One region of the Rhizobium sp. S96 genome, then DNA from elsewhere that is predicted to be linked to it. Evidence: riboswitches for the same ligand, from Rfam matches in the RefSeq annotation. Region 1 holds a riboswitch; each other region holds the start of a gene.
The links. A riboswitch is a leader RNA that binds a small molecule or an ion and turns the genes downstream of it on or off. The one in region 1 is predicted to bind FMN.

Region 1 (3,274 bases):
GCACTGCGGTTTCCGCACAGCGTGCCGTCCGCAGCCCTGTCATAGTAGGAATAGCAATTTCCGGGATAGGGCCGATAGGGCGCGTAGCCGCCGCCACAGTTGTTGTTGGCGCATACAGCAACGGCAGTTCCGACGACAGCCAGTGCGACCAGCGCGGCCGCAGCTTGGTTCTGCTCTTGCACCATCTTGTAGCAGTCGAGCGGGTCAATTTGGCGGCGGGCAAGCTCTTTAAGCAGGTTTTGGTAAAATGCCTGATCCTTTGTCTCCATGAGGGTGCGACAGAGCGCCGCCTTGCTCACTGCCTCTGGCTTCTTGCTAAATTCTGCCTGTGTTGTCGTGCAGCTCGCCAATGCGAACGCGATCGCCGCGACACCAATGCGTCGCGTCCAAATGCCAAATGTCACGGTATAACCCCTCAGTTTCCCGAGGCGAACATCGCAGAATCCAATACGACGTCAAATTGCATCGTAATACATCGTTAATACACGCATTGTTTGAAAAACGCTGTGGGATACTCGCCCTACATCCACATTGCCGCCTTCTTTTGCTCAACGACCGAGAAATCAACGAAGGCCGCTCGAGCCTTGGACGAATTTACCTCGCCGAGGTCCTTTGACAGCCGCGCAATCTGCGCGCTGTTCCTCTTAGACCTCTCGCCGGCGATAATCTCTGGTAACTCCAAGCCACGAATTTCATCAGCGACAGCCGATCATAGTCCCCGTCCGTCATTGAGGTCCGGCCTGCGACATGGTCGGGCCACGCCGTAGCCGTTCGTTGGACGGCTATCGGTTCTTCAACGTGGCTACTTCAGCTTCGAGATCCTTCACCCGAGCGGTCAACGCGTCGATTTGCTGTTGCCGTTCATCGACCAACGGCTGATCCACTGGAAGCACCAGCGTCCGCGTCAGGTTCGTTAACTGGGGCACCCTCACCGTTATCGCCATTGTTATGGTTTCGATTGGCGACACGCTCCGTAGGCTGATGAACTGGGTAAAACTGATGAAGGCTCGCATTTGATCTTCGTCATTCTGGCCCGTTGAAAACTACCTCGCGTCGCTGGAGGCGGTTGGATCAGCTTGATGGCTATCGATGACGAGTTGCCGTGCCCGATCGATCGGCCAAGCATTCGGAAGCTTGCATTCTTCTCCGCCTTTGAACTATCGTGCCGGTGTTCTCAGGGCGGGGTGAAATTCCCCACCGGCGGTATCAGGCCACAGCCTGGAGCCCGCGAGCGCTTCTGGCGTTGCCGGAAGGTCAGCAGATCCGGTGAGATGCCGGAGCCGACGGTATAGTCCGGATGGAAGAGGACATGGCAGGCGCATCACCTTTCGTTGTGAGAGGGTGCGCGTCCTGTCTGTTCGCTCAAGGGATCAGGCCCTCCGGGGCTATGTCGTCACTGCCGGCCCCCGCCGGCAAAACCCTTGAAAGGCATTTCAATGCTTCAAACTGCAACAACCACCCAAAAGCGCATCGCGGTCATCCGGGCTCGCTGGCATGCCGACATCGTGGACAACGCCGTGAATTCGTTTGTCGACGAATGGGGCGTTCTCGGTCGCTTCCCCTCGGACGTTGAGATTATCGACGTTCCCGGCGCCTTGGAGATACCACTCCACGCCCAGGCACTGATCGGCACCGGCAAATATGATGCCGTGATCGCTTGTGCATTTGTTGTCGACGGCGGAATCTATCGCCATGACTTCGTCGCCGGAACCGTCTTAGACGGGTTGATGCGCGTTCAGCTCGACACCGGCACACCGGTCCTCTCGGTGGTACTCACTCCCCACCATTTCCAGGAGTCGGAAGCTCAAATCGACTTCTTCAAGCGGCACTTCGTGATGAAGGGTAAGGAAGCTGCCAATGCCTGCGCGGCAATCCTTGGGGCCCGCGCGAAGCTGCTCGCCAGCGTGGAGTAAAAAGCATCGAACGGCGGCCGCCGCCTGGCCGTCGTTCTCATTCTGGGCAACAGACGTTGTTACAACAAGTCGTTCGACGGAACTGCCACACCACTCAAAATGAATTCCGTGTCCCCCTCTCGGACGGTCGAAACGCCAATCTTCTGAGATTTTAGATCTCCAGGTGTGAGGGGCTTCCACTTCACCCACGTCGGGCGAAACGAGACGGAGCCATCGCGATTCTGACGATCAGGTATCACCAGGATCGCCGAGTTGCGATTGATGATATGCTTTCCAGAAGAATACAGCGCGTCTATCTGGCGGATCAGCGACTGTCCAGCATCGGACTGTGGGCCCTTCGATGCAGCAAAAGCAGTCGCCTCTGCAGATAGGAAGATGATAAACGCCGTTGCCGTGCGCGCAGCCAACGGAGCAAGTGGTGCAGCGGCGGGTCCGAGCATCATTAAGCCGCGTCCACCGACGATGGCAGCAACGGCGGCAAGCCCAATAACGTTTGCAACAAACACGAACTGGGCGCCTAACTTTATTACATTAAGCGCCGATATCTCGCTGAGCATGGTTAGGGTCTGCGCGGTTGAAAATCCAATCTGACCCGGTCTAGGTCGCACTGACAGATAGTCGATGGTATTCGACGTCTGCCCGGTCAGGGCTGCAAACGCGCCGCTCTCGAGATATACCCCGACCGCGCTCCCCTCGAGAATTTGGCGGGCGCATTCGGTTCTCAAAACGTTAAGCAGGTGCGTCGCGACACTCTGCAAAGCGGCGATCAACGCTCCTCCCTGGAACGTTGGCGAAGTCCACTTCAGTGGGGGATGGCGCAGCACGCGGAGATCCGGAATCGAATACGCATATGCTCCTTTCGGCTTGTCGGGATACAGGAGATCCTCTGCGACTCCCAGAAAGAGCGTATCAACTAGATGACCTCTGAGGCCCCAGCCAAATTGGCGGTAGACTTCGTAGCCCTCCTGTCCATTGATTTTCCAATAGTAGTAGATCGATCCGGGCTCTTTTTCCACCGCGTGCAACTCCGCAGTGTTATTGTTCGCGGAAGCTCGCCACACGACCCCCGTTCCATCAAAGGTAGTGTAACCCTGACCCGCTCGCCAGCTCGGCGAACCACAACCAACTTGGGCCATCTTCGCATAGAATTTCGCTTCAGCTCCGGCCTGGCCCATAGGCATGTAAGAATCCGACTTAATCTCCCAGATTTCCTGCGTCGCCAACGCAACGACGTCTGCAAATCCAATGCCTCCAGGAATTGTCTTGCTCGCGCCAGGTATCGAGAACTCCGCGCGTGGCAAGCGAGCGACCTGAGCCATGAAATCCATTTGTACTAGCAGATGCTCGATCGCCCCGTACCG
Region 2 (3,274 bases), on a different contig from region 1:
ACGTCATGGATGCCACCCGCGAGATCTACGAGCGGCTGATCGGGCCGCACGTGCATCAGCGCTGGTAGATACAAAAATGGCCGGGCAAAACCCGGCCATTTCTTTGAGCGTGCGGCTCGAATTACTTCTTGTCGGCATAGGCCTTGATGGCGGTGGCGACTTCCGACTGCGCCTTCTCGGCATTTTCAAAGCCGTTCAGCTCGACGACCTTGCGCTTTGCCGGAAGCTGCTTGTAGACGCGGAAGAAGGCCTGCAGGCGCTCCTGCTCGATCTCCGGAAGATCGGTGATTTCCTTGACCTTGTCGTAGGTCGGATCGATGTCGGTCGTCGGCACGGCAACAATCTTGTCGTCGACCTCGCCACCGTCGATCATCTTCAGCACACCGATCGCGCGCACCCGGATGATTGCGCCGGGAGCGACCGGTTCGCGTGTGTAGACGATCGCGTCGAGCGGATCACCGTCACCGCCGAGCGAGCTGGTGATCGAGCCATAGTTGGCCGGATAGGCCACCGGCATCGACTGGAAGCGGTCAACGACGATGTGGCCGGTATCGGCGTCGATCTCGTACTTGATGATGCTTCCCTGCGGGATCTCGATCGCCGTGAAGAACTCCTTGCTGTCATCCTTCGGCTGCGGAAAATCGAGATAGGAAACATAGTCTGCAGCGGCTGCGATACCTGCGGTCAAAAGCAAGGCTGCTGCGGTGGAAAAAATCGTCTTCACTATGGATACCCCCATTGGCGCTATAAGAAACGCACTCCGCCTAGGGGGGTGAGATCACAACGATATGACATTTCTGTCGGCTTCCGGAACGGGCGATAACATATGCGTGACCGCCCGCTGGTCAGCTGTGGATCAGCCGCCCGCCCGCTCCCGCTTCATTTCATTTTGCATGATGAAGATAGAGGCGCCGAGGATCAGGAAAGCACCGAGCCAGAGGTAGCCCGCCGGCGCGTAACCGAAGAACAGCCAGCCGGCCAGTACGTTCAGGGGCAGCTTGAGATCATCGAACGGCTGCACGTAAGTGGCGTCGGCCACGGTGTAGGCGAGCGTCAGGAAATACTGCGCCATGACGGTCAACAGGCCAGCCAGAACGAAGAGCACGAGGGTCATGCCGGTCGGGATGGCGAAATCCGCGGCAAGCGCCAGGCCACCATTGATCGGCGTCAGCAAGACCAGCAGCCAGACGGTGATCGTCTCTGGGCGCTCGATCCCGGTGAGGCTCTTGGTGATCAGGGACGAGGCTCCCCACAGCAACGCGGAGAGTATCGGCAGCAGGGCAGCCCAGGTAAAGGCATCCGACCACGGCTGCAGGATGATCATCGCGCCTATGAAACCGACTGCGGTCGCTGCCCAACGGGCGGTTCCAACACGTTCGCCAAGAAACAGCCGGGCGCCGAGGATGATGAAGAAGGGAGACGTCATCACCAGTGCGATCGCCTGCCAGATCTGGACAGACGCGAGCCCCGCAACCCAGGCCAGCACGCCGAAGGAGGCCAGGGCAACGCGAACGGCGTGGCGCCAGGGGTAACTGGTCCGCATGGCGGAAAGGCCGACCTTTTTCAGGAACGGCAGGGAGAACAGCAAAGCGAATGCATATTGCCAGAAAGCGGCTGATGCGGAGGGAAACGCCAGCTTCATCGTCAGCCACTGCGTGATGACGTTGAGGATCGCGAAAGCGATCCCTGCAAGTACCATCCAGCCGGCGCCGGCAAGCGCGCGCGACTTGGAAGCGGTCAATGGGGAAGTCTGATTCATGTCATTCATCCGAAACAAGGGACCAACACAAATCAGGACGCATGAGCGCCGATATCACGCGTCGGCATCGGCCTTCGCGATCAAACGACGTTCATTCTCTTTCATCCGGACTATGACCGTCGGCTCCGGAATTGCACCGGATCTGCTGACCCTTTCCGACGTGGCCGGAAAAGCGCTCGCGGGCTCAAGCAGATGCTCTTACCGCCGGTGGGGACTTTCACCCCGCCCTGAGAACATCAATGGCGTAAAACAAAGTCGCAAGATCAGCAAGGTCATAAAAACGCGAAAAGGGTCCAGCTTGCGCCGAACCCTCTAAAACCTGTGCCGCCGGCCTCGTTGTCCGGCAGCCAAGTCAAATCCAATCAGCCGTTGACGGCATCCTTCAGGCCCTTGCCGGGCGTGAACTTCGGCACGTTGCGAGCCGGGATATCGACTTCAGCGCCGGTGGACGGGTTGCGGCCCTTGGTGGCTGCGCGATGGGAAACGGTGAAGCTACCGAAACCAGCGAGGCGAACGTCGCCCTTGCCCTTGAGTTCAGCCTGGACAACTTCGAAAACTGCGTCAACTGCGGAAGCAGCATCGGTCTTCGAGAGTCCTGCCTTTTCGGCAACTGCGGACACGAGTTCATTCTTGTTCATGTTTCCACCCCTTTCTAAATGGTTCGAAACGACTCAAATCTATAAGCTGGCACAGAATAAGGTTCATCAGGCCCGCCGCACCCCAAAGACCCTGCAAATCAAGGAAATGCAAGCGTCTACACATGGTTTTCACAAAAAAAGGCTGGCGAAAACGCCAGCCTTTTCAGGGTTTTTAAGCAATTGGGCACGAATGTGGCAAACAAGGCTCAGTGAGCTATGGTTGCGCCAGTTTCATCGAGCCCTTCGACCGTCGCGATGACCGGCGTTTCCACCGTTCCATCCCACTCGATCGGCTCCGGTCTGCGGACCAGGGCATGCTTGATCACCTCGCCCATGCGGGAAACGGGGATGATCTCCATGTTGTTCTTCACGTTATCCGGAATCTCCGCCAAGTCCTTGGCGTTCTCTTCCGGGATCAGCACCTTCTTGATACCGCCGCGAAGCGCTGCAAGCAGCTTTTCCTTCAGACCACCGATCGGCAGTACGCGACCGCGCAGGGTGATTTCACCCGTCATTGCCACGTTCTTGTCGACCGGAATACCGGTCATGATCGAGACGATCGCGGTTGCCATGGCAACACCGGCCGACGGGCCATCCTTCGGCGTCGCACCTTCCGGCACATGCACGTGGATGTCGCTCTTGTCGAAGCGCGGAGGCTCGATGCCGAAATCGACAGCGCGCGAGCGGACGTAAGATGCCGCCGCCGAAATCGATTCCTTCATGACTTCCTTCAGGTTGCCGGTCACGGTCATGCGACCCTTGCCCGGCATCATGACGCCTTCGATCGTCAGCAGTTCGCCGCCGACTTCCGTCCAGGCCAGACCAGTGACGACACCGACCTGATCCTCGCGTTCGGCTTCGCCGTGGCGGAAGCGCG
Region 3 (3,274 bases), on a different contig from region 1:
GTACCGGGCTCGTTCCAACGCTCGAACAAATCGCCGAAGTCCACTTGTCCATCCGAAGGCTCCTCGTCGATGCATTGGGCGCCGACGGTCGGACGGTTCGCATCCTCTACGGCGGATCGGTGAAAGCAAGCAATGCAGGCGAGATCTTCAGCGTCGCGAATGTCGACGGCGCCCTCGTCGGCGGAGCATCGCTCAAGGCAACAGATTTCGCAGGCATCATCTCGGCGGCCGGCTGATCCGGCACCACCAGAAAGACGGCGGCTTTCCAAGCCGCCTTAGCTGACACCATGAAAGGATGACAACATGAGCCGCTTCGACAACAAGACCGTGGTGATCACGGGTGCCAGCCGCGGGATTGGGGCGGCGATCGCCAAGCGTTTTGCCAGGGAAGGCGCCAATCTGGTCGTCTCCGCAAACGAAGATTCGGTCCACGCCGTGGCCGAGCAGATCAAGTCGGACGGTGGAAAGGCGATCTCCTTCGTCGGCGACGTCACCGACAAGGCAAGCGTCAAGGCTCTCTACGACGCCGCCGAAACAGCATTCGGTACAATCGACGTCTCGATCCAGAATGCCGGCGTGATCACGATCGCGCGCATCGAGGACATGACCGAGAACGAATGGGACAAGGTTCTGGCCGTCAACACCAAGGGCGTCTTCCTCTGTGCGCAGGAAGCAATCTTGCGGATGCGCAAGCACGGACGTGGTGGCCGCATCATCAATACCGCCTCTGGCCAGGCACGCGACGGCTTCATCTTTACCCCGCACTACGCGGCTTCGAAAATGGGTGTTGTCGGCATTACCCAAAGCCTTGCCAAGGAAGTCGCGACGGAAAAGATCACCGTCAACGCGTTCTGCCCCGGCATCATCGAAACGGACATGTGGGCCTATAACGACCAGGCATGGGGCAAGCTTCTCGGGAATTACGCTCCCGGCGAACTCATGAAGGAATGGGTCGAGGGAATTCCGATGAGGCGCGCAGGATCGGGCGAAGACGTCGCCGGCCTTGTTACCTTCCTTGCCAGTGACGACGCGGCCTACATCACCGGCCAGACCATCAACGTCGATGGCGGCCTGATCATGTCGTAGCCGTTATTCGGCGACGGGGAACAGTGTGTTCACCGATGGAACTTCGTCCTCATTGATTGAACGCGCCGAGCCCCCTTGCGGAACCGGCTATCGATTGTCTATGTTACATTTGTTCTCAGGGCGGGGTGCAATTCCCCACCGGCGGTATCGAGGAAACTCGGAGCCCGCGAGCGCCTTCGTGAAAACGAAGGGTCAGCAGATCCGGTGAGATGCCGGAGCCGACGGTTAAAGTCCGGATGGAAGAGAGCAACGCAGCGAACGCCGCCTTGGGTGCGGTGTGTCGTGTGCTTGTTCGCCCAAGGGATGATGATGGCTGTTGAAGGCCATGCACGCCGGTCAAACGGCTAACCCTTGAAAGGCACGATGAATGACTATTTCGAAGATTGAAGACGCGGTTGCCGCGATTGGCCGTGGCGAGATCGTTGTGGTCGTCGATGACCGGGACCGCGAAAACGAAGGCGATCTGGTAATCGCCTCGGAAGCGATCACGCCTGAGGCGATCGCATTCATGATGAACCACGCTCGTGGACTTATCTGCGTCGCGATGGAAGGCGAACGGCTCGATGAGCTCGACATTCCGCTGATGGTTCCTCGCAACACCGAAGTTCTGAAGACCGCATTCACCGTCTCCGTCGACTACATCCCGGAAACGACGACCGGCATTTCAGCCGCCGACCGGGCAGCGACCGTCCGGGCGCTTGTGCGGGAAGGGACCCGTCCCGAGGAGTTCGCCCGTCCTGGTCACATCTTTCCCCTGCGCGCCCATCCGAATGGGGTCCTGTCTCGCCCGGGTCACACCGAAGCGGCCGTTGATCTTGCGCGGCTGGCCGGCCTTTCCGCTTCCGGCGTCATCTGTGAAGTCGCGAACGACGACGGCACGATGGCGCGCCTTCCCGACCTTGAGATTTTTGCAGAACGCCACGGCCTTCATCTGATCACGATCGAAGACCTGATCGCCTACAGAACCGCAGCCGCTCTGCCCGTGAAGGCGGCCTGATCTCCAGTCACAATCTCGTCTCGAAGCGGCAAGGTTTTCCGCTTCGAGACGACTACAAATGCAGCGCCCAGCAACTGTTTACAGATTTGGTTTGCGCGCCTCTTTTCATAGAAATCTCCGCCTTCTCCGAAACCTTTTAGCTCCGACGCAGCAGGCATTTCCCTTCGAGAAATGCGTACCCGCGCGCCATCCTCGATGCTCTGTCGTCAGAGCTCGACGACGCAGACTATTCGGCCTGGTGTTTTGGTCTCGACGAAAATTGGATGAAACCAATAGAAGGCTCGAACGTTTATGTCTCTGAAATCAATGGAGAATGTAATGAAGAGACTTATCGTCGCGACCGTTCTTGCTATGTCATCGCTTGCTGCAACCGCTGCCCCTTCTTACGCTGACAGCGTTACCATCCGCATTGGCGAGCCGGGTCGGAGTGACCACAGATATTACCAGGACCGCTATCATCACGACCGACATCACGTGCGATATGACCACTGCTGGAAACAGCCGTACCACGTGTGGAGCCACCATCACCGGATAACGAAATACCGCACCGTTTGCCGCTAGGCGAAAAAGGGCGGGGGAGCCGCCTCTCCATTCTGGGGAGGCGGCTATTTCCGGGAAATAACACAGCCACTCCTCTATCATTCCAACGTCGGCCGGACCGGTTCGCGAACTACGCTCCCAGCAAGCAGTCGTTGTGAAAAGGGCATCGTTCAGCACCTCGCCGGTGCGCAATCCGCCCACGGCTATCCTGCCTTCAGGCCTCTTTCTCCGTTCGCCTTGAGCAGCGCCATGATCATCGGCCCGAGCGAAAATTCGCCACGTTCCGTCCGACGGGTCAGATCGCGGAGGTAGGCACCCGGAGAGTTGATCATGTTCGCCCGCTCCAGAATGCAGGCCACGGTCGCCGCCGCATTCTCCGGCCCCATGATTTCACAAGCATCTTGATAAGCCGACGGACTGATCCCCAGCATCGATCGAACCACCACGGCCGCCGACATAAGATCGCGCCAACTCGCAATTGCTCCGCCCGGTCCGTAATCAGACACCTGGGGGCAGGCCTTCAGCACGACCCCAAGCGGGAAAGCCTTCAGCCGCTCACTGGTCGGTCGGATCATTTGGCTCGATTTCGCCCCCGGCTCTTTTTCAGAGCTTGGTTCAAGTTCATTTGAGAAGTTGGGGTTTGAATTTTGT

Region 2: it holds a riboswitch for FMN, as region 1 does, so the genes downstream of both, QTL94_RS05135 (DMT family transporter) here and QTL94_RS22705 (6,7-dimethyl-8-ribityllumazine synthase) in region 1, are expected to answer to the same signal.
Region 3: it holds a riboswitch for FMN, as region 1 does, so the genes downstream of both, ribB (3,4-dihydroxy-2-butanone-4-phosphate synthase) here and QTL94_RS22705 (6,7-dimethyl-8-ribityllumazine synthase) in region 1, are expected to answer to the same signal.

The regions. Positions count from the first base shown of each region.
Region 1 is NZ_JAUDRY010000030.1:129,158-132,431, forward strand. Features, by position in the region: gene QTL94_RS22695 (hypothetical protein) at 1-404, opposite strand, end outside; gene QTL94_RS22700 (hypothetical protein) at 783-1,013, opposite strand; FMN riboswitch at 1,167-1,313, shown strand; gene QTL94_RS22705 (6,7-dimethyl-8-ribityllumazine synthase) at 1,437-1,913, shown strand; gene QTL94_RS22710 (hypothetical protein) at 1,973-3,274, opposite strand, start outside.
Region 2 is NZ_JAUDRY010000004.1:83,786-87,059, forward strand. Features, by position in the region: gene QTL94_RS05125 (aldo/keto reductase) at 1-68, shown strand, start outside; gene QTL94_RS05130 (inorganic diphosphatase) at 122-724, opposite strand; gene QTL94_RS05135 (DMT family transporter) at 857-1,759, opposite strand; FMN riboswitch at 1,849-1,998, opposite strand; gene hupB (DNA-binding protein HupB) at 2,122-2,397, opposite strand; gene lon (endopeptidase La) at 2,604-3,274, opposite strand, start outside.
Region 3 is NZ_JAUDRY010000006.1:13,097-16,370, forward strand. Features, by position in the region: gene tpiA (triose-phosphate isomerase) at 1-236, shown strand, start outside; gene QTL94_RS07785 (glucose 1-dehydrogenase) at 304-1,086, shown strand; FMN riboswitch at 1,194-1,338, shown strand; gene ribB (3,4-dihydroxy-2-butanone-4-phosphate synthase) at 1,454-2,083, shown strand; gene repC (plasmid replication protein RepC) at 2,827-3,274, opposite strand, start outside.